DNA from 2 places in the Streptomyces sp. NPDC014801 genome. Region 2 is predicted to be linked to the other one. Evidence: riboswitches for the same ligand, from Rfam matches in the RefSeq annotation. Region 2 holds a riboswitch; the other holds the start of a gene.
What was found. A riboswitch is a leader RNA that binds a small molecule or an ion and turns the genes downstream of it on or off. The one in region 2 is predicted to bind glycine.
Positions count from the first base shown of each region.

Region 1 (4,406 bases), on a different contig from region 2:
GGAGCGTTCCTCAGGTCGCCCTCCCACTGGGAGAGTTCGACGCCGACGAACATCACCGGGTCGGCCGTCTCGATCGCGGCCAGGCACCGGCGGGCCGTGAGCACGATGCCGGTCGCCTCGAACTCGGCGGAGGCGGCGGCGAGGAAGTCGACGGGGTCGTCCTGCCAGTCCGGCTCGAACAGCCGGACCCGGCCGCCGCTCGCGGGGCCGTCCAGCGGGGTGCGCCCGGCCCGGCACAGCTCGGCCACCGCCTCGGGCGGCAGCGGGACGCCGACCACGCCGCCCGGGTTCACCGCGATGCCGACCTGCGCGGGCAGGCCGCGGGCGAACTCCACGGCGGGCGCCACGGTGTACGACATGTGGGAGCCGGCGACCTGGCGGAACTGCTCCTCGGAGCTGAAGACGGGGACGTAGGCCTGGCCGGCGATCTCGGTGGTGGGCAGGTCGAGGGGGCCGCTGTGCGGGCCGCCGCCGTTGGGCAGCGGCACCCACAGGAAGCTGCGGCCGAGGACCTCCACGATCCGGCCGCCGGCCCCCGGCACGCCGAGGGAGGCCGACAGCACCTCCTCCAGCTCGTTGCCGGGCCATCCGCCGTGCGGGTGGGGGTGCGCCTGGGCCGGGAAGTCCGCCGGAAGATCGGCCGGGAAGTCCATCTCTCCACCATCTGCTTCGAACCGCTGCTGCTGTGGCTGAAAAGGCTAACCGCACGGCCGTTCAGCGTGTGAAGGCGATCCGGCGCAGGGCGTCCGCGGCGTCCCGGTCGAGGACGACGGCCGAGGCGCAGCCCGGGGGCAGCTCGCCGCGCCCGACGGCCGCGAGGAGCCGGGCGGTGGCGCGGCGGTGGCGGCGGAAGGCGTAACGGGAGACGCCGCGGCCGCGCTCGCGCTGGCCGCTCAGCGCGGTGTGCGGGGGCACGTCGAGCAGGAGCAGGTGCAGGGTGCCGCCGCGGCGGCGGGCCGCGCGGGCGAGCCAGGCGCGCACCCAGCGCTGGGTGCCGCAGTCGTGCACGACGACGCCCTCCTCGCCGCGCAGCGCGCGCCGCAGCCCGGCGTAGTGGGCGAGGCGGACCAGGGGGCGGTAGAGCGCGTAGGGCAGCAGGCGGGGCACGCGCGCGTCGAAGCGGTCCCGGGTGTCCTGGGAGTCGACGCGGACGCCGGGCACGGCGCGCCGCATCAGCGTGGACTTGCCGCTGCCGGGCAGCCCGGTGACGACGACCACGTCGCGGGGGCCGAAGAGCAGGGCGTGCGGGCCGTGGCCGGCGCGCTCGCGCAGGTCCCGCACCACGGGTGCGGGCCGTGCCGTGAGCGCGGGCGCGGCGGGCTGCCGGGGCAGCGCGAGGCCCGAGGTCGTCGCGTACGCCGTCGTCCTGTCCACCGTCATCGTCCTCCCCTGGGGTCAGGTAGGGCCTGCCCACCTAACGTAAAGAGAAGGTAATGCGGGATGCTCGCGTTTTCGTGTGCGTACCGCCACAACCCGGTTACAGATGCGGCCTGCCGGAAACGGGCGCGGGCATGCAATGATGAGCGCGCCAACTGCATACCGGCCGTTTGAATCCGCGCGGGAGAGTTCCCAGCCCGAGGCTGGGGCGCCGAAGGAGCAAGTCCCTCCCTTGAATCTCTCAGGCCCCGTTACCGCGCGGGCGAGGCACATCTGAAAAGCGGGCCGCCCATCCCGGCGGTCCCACCCAAGGTGCAAGCCAGGACCGCTCGAGTGGTCAGGGCGAACCTCTCAGGTTCCGATGACAGATGGGGAGGAACTTCCTCGCCTGTCCTGCCCCCTGGGAGACGACCGACCGATGAGCAGTACCGAACTCCGTCACACCGCGCTCGATGCCGTGCATCGCTCGCTCGGCGCCACGATGACCGACTTCGCCGGCTGGGACATGCCGCTGCGCTACGGCTCCGAGCGCGACGAGCACAACGCCGTCCGCACGAAGGCCGGGCTCTTCGACCTCTCCCACATGGGCGAGATCACCGTCACCGGCCCGCAGGCCGCCGCCCTGCTGGACTACGCGCTGGTGGGCAACATCGGCGCCGTCAAGACCGGCCGCGCCCGCTACACCATGATCTGCCAGGCCGACGGCGGCATCCTGGACGACCTGATCGTCTACCGGCTCGCCGAGACCGAGTACATGGTCGTCGCCAACGCCTCCAACGCACAGGTCGTCCTCGACGCGCTGACCGAGCGCGCCGCGGGCTTCGACGCCGAGGTGCGCGACGACCGGGACGCGTACGCGCTGCTCGCCGTGCAGGGCCCCGAGTCGCCGGGCATCCTGGCGAGCCTCACCGACGCCGACCTGGACGGCCTGAAGTACTACGCCGGGCTGCCCGGCACCGTGGCCGGGGTGCCCGCGCTGATCGCGCGCACCGGCTACACCGGCGAGGACGGCTTCGAGCTGTTCGTGAAGCCGGAGCACGCGGTGGAACTGTGGCAGGCGCTGACCAAGGCCGGAGAGGCCGCGGGCCTGGTGCCGTGCGGGCTGTCCTGCCGGGACACCCTGCGCCTGGAGGCGGGCATGCCGCTCTACGGACACGAGCTGACCGCCGAGCTCACCCCCTTCGACGCCGGGCTGGGCCGCGTGGTCAAGTTCGACAAGGAGGGCGACTTCGTCGGGCGCGAGGCGCTCGCCGCGGCCGCCGAGCGCGCCGCGGACAACCCGCCGCGCGTCCTGGTCGGCCTGGTCGCCGAGGGCCGCCGGGTCCCGCGCGCCGGGTACCAGGTCGTCGCCGAGGGCCGGGTCGTCGGCGAGGTGACCTCCGGCGCCCCCTCCCCCACCCTGGGCAAGCCGATCGCCATGGCCTACGTGGACGCGGCGCACGCCGCGCCCGGCACGCCCGGCGTCGGCGTCGACATTCGGGGCAGCCACGAGCCGTACGCGGTGGTGGCACTGCCGTTCTACAAGCGCCAGAAGTGACACTGTCGTAAGGCCCGCGCCCGTGACCCCGTCGTGGGCCCGCGCCGCGACGCGTCCGCCCTGGACGTGACATGGGGCACATCGCCGCAGGTCACGTACGTCTTCAGCAGTCCCCCATTCATCAGCACTCCCGCGCGTACAGGAGAATTCAGGCCATGAGCAACCCCCAGCAGCTGCGTTACAGCAAGGAGCACGAGTGGCTGTCGGCCGCCGAGGACGGCGTGTCGACGGTCGGCATCACGGAGCACGCCGCGAACGCGCTCGGTGACGTCGTGTTCGTCCAGCTCCCGGAGGTCGGCGACACGGTGACCGCGGGCGAGACCTGCGGCGAGCTGGAGTCGACCAAGTCCGTCTCCGACCTGTACTCCCCCGTGACCGGTGAGATCACCGAGGTCAACGAGGACGTCGTCAACGACCCGTCCCTGGTGAACTCGGCCCCCTTCGAGGGCGGCTGGCTGTTCAAGGTGCGCGTCTCCGACGAGCCGGCCGACCTGCTGTCCGCCGACGAGTACGACGCCCACATCGCCGGCTGAGAGGTCGTCCACGCCACCATGTCTTCCCTGAACACGCCCCTGCACGAGCTCGACCCGGACGTGGCCGCCGCGGTCGACGCCGAGCTGCAGCGCCAGCAGTCCACCCTGGAGATGATCGCCTCCGAGAACTTCGCGCCCCTGGCGGTTCTCGAGGCGCAGGGCTCGGTGCTGACCAACAAGTACGCCGAGGGCTACCCCGGCCGCCGCTACTACGGCGGCTGCGAGCACGTCGACGTCACCGAGCAGATCGCGATCGACCGGGTCAAGGAGCTGTTCGGCGCCGAGTACGCCAACGTGCAGCCCCACTCCGGCGCCTCCGCCAACCAGGCCGCGCTGTTCGCGCTCGCCCAGCCCGGGGACACCATCCTCGGCCTGAACCTGGCGCACGGCGGCCACCTCACCCACGGGATGCGGCTGAACTTCTCCGGCAAGCAGTTCGAGGTCGTCCCGTACCACGTCGGCGACGACGGCCTGATCGACATGGCCGAGGTCGAGCGGCTCGCCAAGGAGCACCGCCCCAAGGTGATCATCGCCGGCTGGTCGGCGTACCCGCGCCAGCTGGACTTCGCCGAGTTCCGCCGGATCGCCGACGAGGTCGAGGCCTACCTGTGGGTCGACATGGCGCACTTCGCCGGTCTGGTCGCGGCCGGGCTGCACCCGAACCCGGTGCCGTTCGCGGACGTCGTGACCTCCACCACGCACAAGACCCTCGGCGGCCCGCGCGGCGGCATCATCCTGGCCAAGCAGGACTTCGCCAAGAAGCTGAACTCCTCCGTCTTCCCGGGCTTCCAGGGCGGTCCCCTGGAGCACGTGATCGCGGCCAAGGCGGTCTCCTTCAAGCTGGCGGCCACCGAGGAGTTCAAGGAGCGCCAGCGTCGTACGCTGGAGGGCGCCCGCATCCTCGCCGAGCGGCTGACCTCGCCGGACGCCCGTGAGGCGGGCGTGAACGTCCTGACCGG
Region 1 covers NZ_JBIBXG010000013.1:89,307-93,712, reverse strand. The annotation lists gene ACF1AL_RS29915 (enhanced serine sensitivity protein SseB) at 1-653, opposite strand, end outside; gene ACF1AL_RS29910 (AAA family ATPase) at 715-1,380, opposite strand; glycine riboswitch at 1,549-1,644, shown strand; gene gcvT (glycine cleavage system aminomethyltransferase GcvT) at 1,796-2,914, shown strand; gene gcvH (glycine cleavage system protein GcvH) at 3,070-3,447, shown strand; gene glyA (serine hydroxymethyltransferase) at 3,466-4,406, shown strand, end outside.
Region 1: it holds a riboswitch for glycine, as region 2 does, so the genes downstream of both, gcvT (glycine cleavage system aminomethyltransferase GcvT) here and gcvP (aminomethyl-transferring glycine dehydrogenase) in region 2, are expected to answer to the same signal.

Region 2 (4,406 bases):
TGTGTGAGGACCGCGCCCACGATTCTGCATCTGGACATGGATGCCTTCTTCGCGTCGGCGGAGCAGGCGTCCAAGCCCAGCCTGCGGGGAAAAGCCGTCGTCGTGGGCGGGCTCGGGCCGCGCGGGGTGGTGGCCACCGCCTCCTACGAGGCGCGGGTCTTCGGGGTCCATTCCGCGATGCCCACGGCTCAGGCGCGCCGGCTGGCGCCGAACGCCGCGTACCTCACCCCCCGTTTCGGCTTCTACCGGGCGATCAGCGACCAGGTGATGACGCTGCTGCGGGCGCTGTCCCCTCTGGTGGAGCCGCTGAGCCTGGACGAGGCGTTCGTGGACCTGGAGGCCGGTGGGGTCGCCTGGGACAGCGATTCCGCGCAGCGGGCGGGGCTGAAGCTGCGCGCGGACATCCGGGAGGTCACCGGACTGACCGGGTCGGTGGGGCTCGCCGCCTCCAAGATGCTCGCCAAGATCGCCTCCGAGCAGGCCAAGCCGGACGGCCTGGTGCTGATCGAGCCGGGCACCGAGCGGGCGCTGCTCGGACCGATGTCGGTGCGGACGCTGCCCGGCGTCGGCCCGGCGACCGGTGACCATCTGCGCCGGGCCGGCATCACCACGGTCGACGAGATCGTGGAGGCCGGTGAGGACGAGCTGGTGCGGCTGCTGGGCAAGGCCCATGGACACGGGCTGTACGCGATGGCACTGGCACACGACGACCGGCCCGTGGTCGCCGAGCGGGAGGCCAAGTCCGTCTCCGTCGAGGACACCTACGACGTGGACATCCACGACCGGCTGCGGATCGGCCTGGAGGTGCAGCGGCTGGCCGACCGGTGCGTGCGGCGGCTGCGCGGCGCCGGGCTGTCCGGGCGGACCATCGTGCTGAAGGTGCGGCGCTACGACTTCTCGACGCTGACCCGGTCGGAGACGCTGCGCGGGCCCACGGACGACCCCGCGGTGGTCCGCGAGGCGGCGCTGCGGCTGCTGGACGCGGTGGACACCACGGGCGGGGTGCGGCTGCTCGGCGTGGGCGTCAGCGGACTCGCCGACTACACGCAGGAGGACCTGTTCGCACAGGCGGCCGGGGAGCGGGCGCGGGCCGAGGCCTTGGAACGGCCGGAGGGGCCGGAGGAGGACGGCGGCGGTCACCTGGGCGGCGGTCGACCGGCGCCGGTCCCTCAGGAGCCGGAGCCGGCCGAGCGGCGCTGGTATCCGGGGCACGACGTGCGGCACGCGCGGTACGGACACGGCTGGGTCCAGGGCAGCGGCCTCGGCCGGGTCACGGTCCGCTTCGAGACGCCGGACTCACCGCCCGGCCGGGTGCGCACGTTCCGCACGGACGATCCGGATCTGGAGCCGGCGGAGCCGTTGCCGCTGGTGCGGCGAAGACCGGGGGAGGAGAGCGCCCAGAGCGCCGAGGGCGCGTGGGAAGCGGAGGGGGTGGCTTCCGGGGCGGAGTCGGGGGGACCGGCCTCGGCGGCGTCAGGGGGGCCGGACTCCCTGGTGCGGGACGAGGGGACAGTCGCGGAGCGGTTGGACCCGCCGGTACGGGCGGAACAGGCGGGCGATGGTCCCCCTGCGCCGGCGGGTGGTCCGACGGGCCAGGCCGACGGCGCGGTGCTCGGGGCGCCGCCGTGGTGAGGGACGGCATCCGGGCCGACGCACTGGGGCGCGCCGGCCGGGCCGTGTCGGACGGCGTCCTCCTCCGGGCGGCGTCCTCCTTCGCACGGCCTCCGTCCGCGCCGCCCGAAACGCTGGCCCGAGCCGGCCTTCCCGGCGGAGGGAGGCTCGGGTTCCGGACGCTGCCGCGCTCGCGTGGTCGCCGTAGCGGAGCCAGGGGCGCGGCAGGGGGAGGCCGGGGTTCCGCGGAAGCTTGGGTTCCGGTGGGGGTGACGGTCGGGTTCCGGTGGGGTCAGGGCTCGTCCGTGCCGGCCACCTTGCCGAAGTCGCGGTCCTGGAGCGGGGGCGGTGCGGCGATGTCGAGACCGTAGTGGTGGTAGAGCTGGAGCTCCTGCTCGGGGGAGAGATGGCGGCCCACCCCGAAGTCCGGGGCGTCCTTGATCAGGGCCCGGTCGAAGGGGACGTGCAGCGCGCCCTCGACCAGCTCGCTCGGCTCCAGCGGGACGAACGCGTCCCTGCTGAACAGGCCCGTTCGTATGGCGGCCCATTCCGGTACGCCCGTGGCGTCGTCGAGGTAGACCTCGTCGACGGTACCGATCTTGACGCCGTTGCGGTCGAACGCCTTGCGGCCGATCAGGTTGCGCGGATCGATCTCGGTCTGCACGGGCCCTCCACTTGGTCGCAACACATCCGTAAGCACTACAAAAGAGCACAATCGAGACGGCGGCCACTCGAAGGCCCGGCGTTGACCTCGCTGGTAGGCTGACAACGGCTGCTGACCCCGTGCGGGAGAGTCCTCCAGACACCATCGGAGGCGCCGAAGGAGCAAATCCTCCCCGGAATCTCTCAGGCCCACGTACCGCACGGACGAGGTCACTCTGGAAAGCAGGGCGGGCGTCACGGCTCCCGCTCTCACCGACGGTGAAAGCCGGGTGCCCTCGGGCGCTCCGGTGAAGCTCTCAGGTCGAGATGACAGAGGGGGAGGCCGTCCGGGTACCCGCGCCGTGGTGCCCCACGAAGGTCGCGTCAGACCAGGAGGCCTCCGCAATGACCGCCCACCGCATTCCGCTCGCCGAGCTCGAGCAGGGGATCCCCTTCGAGCAGCGTCACATCGGCCCCGACCACGAGGCGCGGGCCAAGATGCTCGCCCAGGTCGGGTACGGCTCGCTGGACGAGCTCACCGCCGCCGCGGTGCCGGATGTGATCAAGAACGCCGACGCCCTGGACCTGCCGGGCGCCCGCAGCGAGGCCGAGGTGCTCGCCGAGCTGCGTTCGCTGGCCGACCGCAACCAGGTCCTCGGGTCGATGATCGGCCTCGGCTACTACGGCACGTTCACCCCGCCGGTCATCCTGCGCAACGTCATGGAGAACCCGGCCTGGTACACGGCGTACACGCCCTACCAGCCGGAGATCTCCCAGGGCCGCCTCGAGGCGCTGCTGAACTTCCAGACCATGGTCGCCGACCTGACCGGTCTGCCCACCTCCGGCGCCTCCCTGCTCGACGAGGGCACGGCCGCGGCCGAGGCGATGGCGCTGTCCCGGCGCATGGGCAAGAACAAGAAGGGCCTGTTCCTGGTCGACGCGGACGCGCTGCCGCAGACCATCGCCGTGATCGAGACCCGCGCCGAGCCGACCGGTGTCGAGGTCGTCGTCGCCGACCTGAGCGAGGGCATCCCGGCCGACATCGCCGCCCGTGAGATCAACGGCGTGCTGATCCAGTACCCGGGCGCCTCCGGTGCCGTACGCGACATCAAGCCGGTCATCGACCAGGCGCACGAGCTCGGCGCGCTCGTGACGGTCGCCGCCGACCTGCTGGCGCTGACCCTGCTGAAGTCGCCGGGCGAACTGGGCGCGGACATCGCGGTCGGCACCACCCAGCGGTTCGGCGTGCCGATGGGCTTCGGCGGCCCGCACGCCGGCTACATGGCCGTCCACGAGAAGTTCGCGCGCAGCCTGCCCGGGCGGCTCGTGGGCGTGTCCGTGGACGCGGACGGCAACAAGGCCTACCGCCTGGCGCTGCAGACGCGCGAGCAGCACATCCGCCGTGAGAAGGCCACCAGCAACATCTGCACCGCCCAGGTGCTGCTCGCGGTGATGGCCGGCATGTATGCCGTCTACCACGGTCCCGACGGCCTCAAGGGGATCGCGCAGCGCACGCACCGCTACGCCGCGATCCTGGCCGAGGGCCTGAAGGCCGGCGGCGCCGAGGTGGTGCACGGCTCCTACTTCGACACCCTGACCGTGCGCGTGCCCGGCCGGGCCGACGAGGTCGTGGCCGCCGCCCGGGACAACGGGGTCAACCTGTACCGCGCGGACGCCGACCACGTCTCGATCGCCTGTGACGAGACCACCACCCGCGAACAGCTCACCGCCGTGTGGAACGCCTTCGGTGTCGAGGGCGACGTCGAGGCCCTGCACGCCGTCGCCGGTGAGGCGCTGCCGCAGGACCTGCTGCGCACCGACGCCTACCTGACCCACCCGGTCTTCCACCAGCACCGCTCCGAGACGGCGATGCTGCGCTACCTGCGCAAGCTGTCCGACCGTGACTACGCGCTCGACCGCGGCATGATCCCGCTGGGCTCCTGCACGATGAAGCTCAACGCGACCACCGAGATGGAGCCGGTCACCTGGCCCGAGTTCGGCCAGCTGCACCCCTTCGCGCCCGCCGAGCAGGCCGAGGGCTACCTCACGCTCATCCACGAGCTGGAGGACCGTCTCGCCGAGGTCACCGGCTACGACAAGGTCTCCCTGCAGCCCAACGCCGGTTCGCAGGGCGAGCTCGCCGGTCTGCTGGC
Region 2 covers NZ_JBIBXG010000002.1:651,676-656,081, reverse strand. The annotation lists gene ACF1AL_RS06710 (DNA polymerase IV) at 4-1,632, shown strand; gene ACF1AL_RS06705 (PRC-barrel domain-containing protein) at 1,904-2,275, opposite strand; glycine riboswitch at 2,388-2,483, shown strand; gene gcvP (aminomethyl-transferring glycine dehydrogenase) at 2,659-4,406, shown strand, end outside.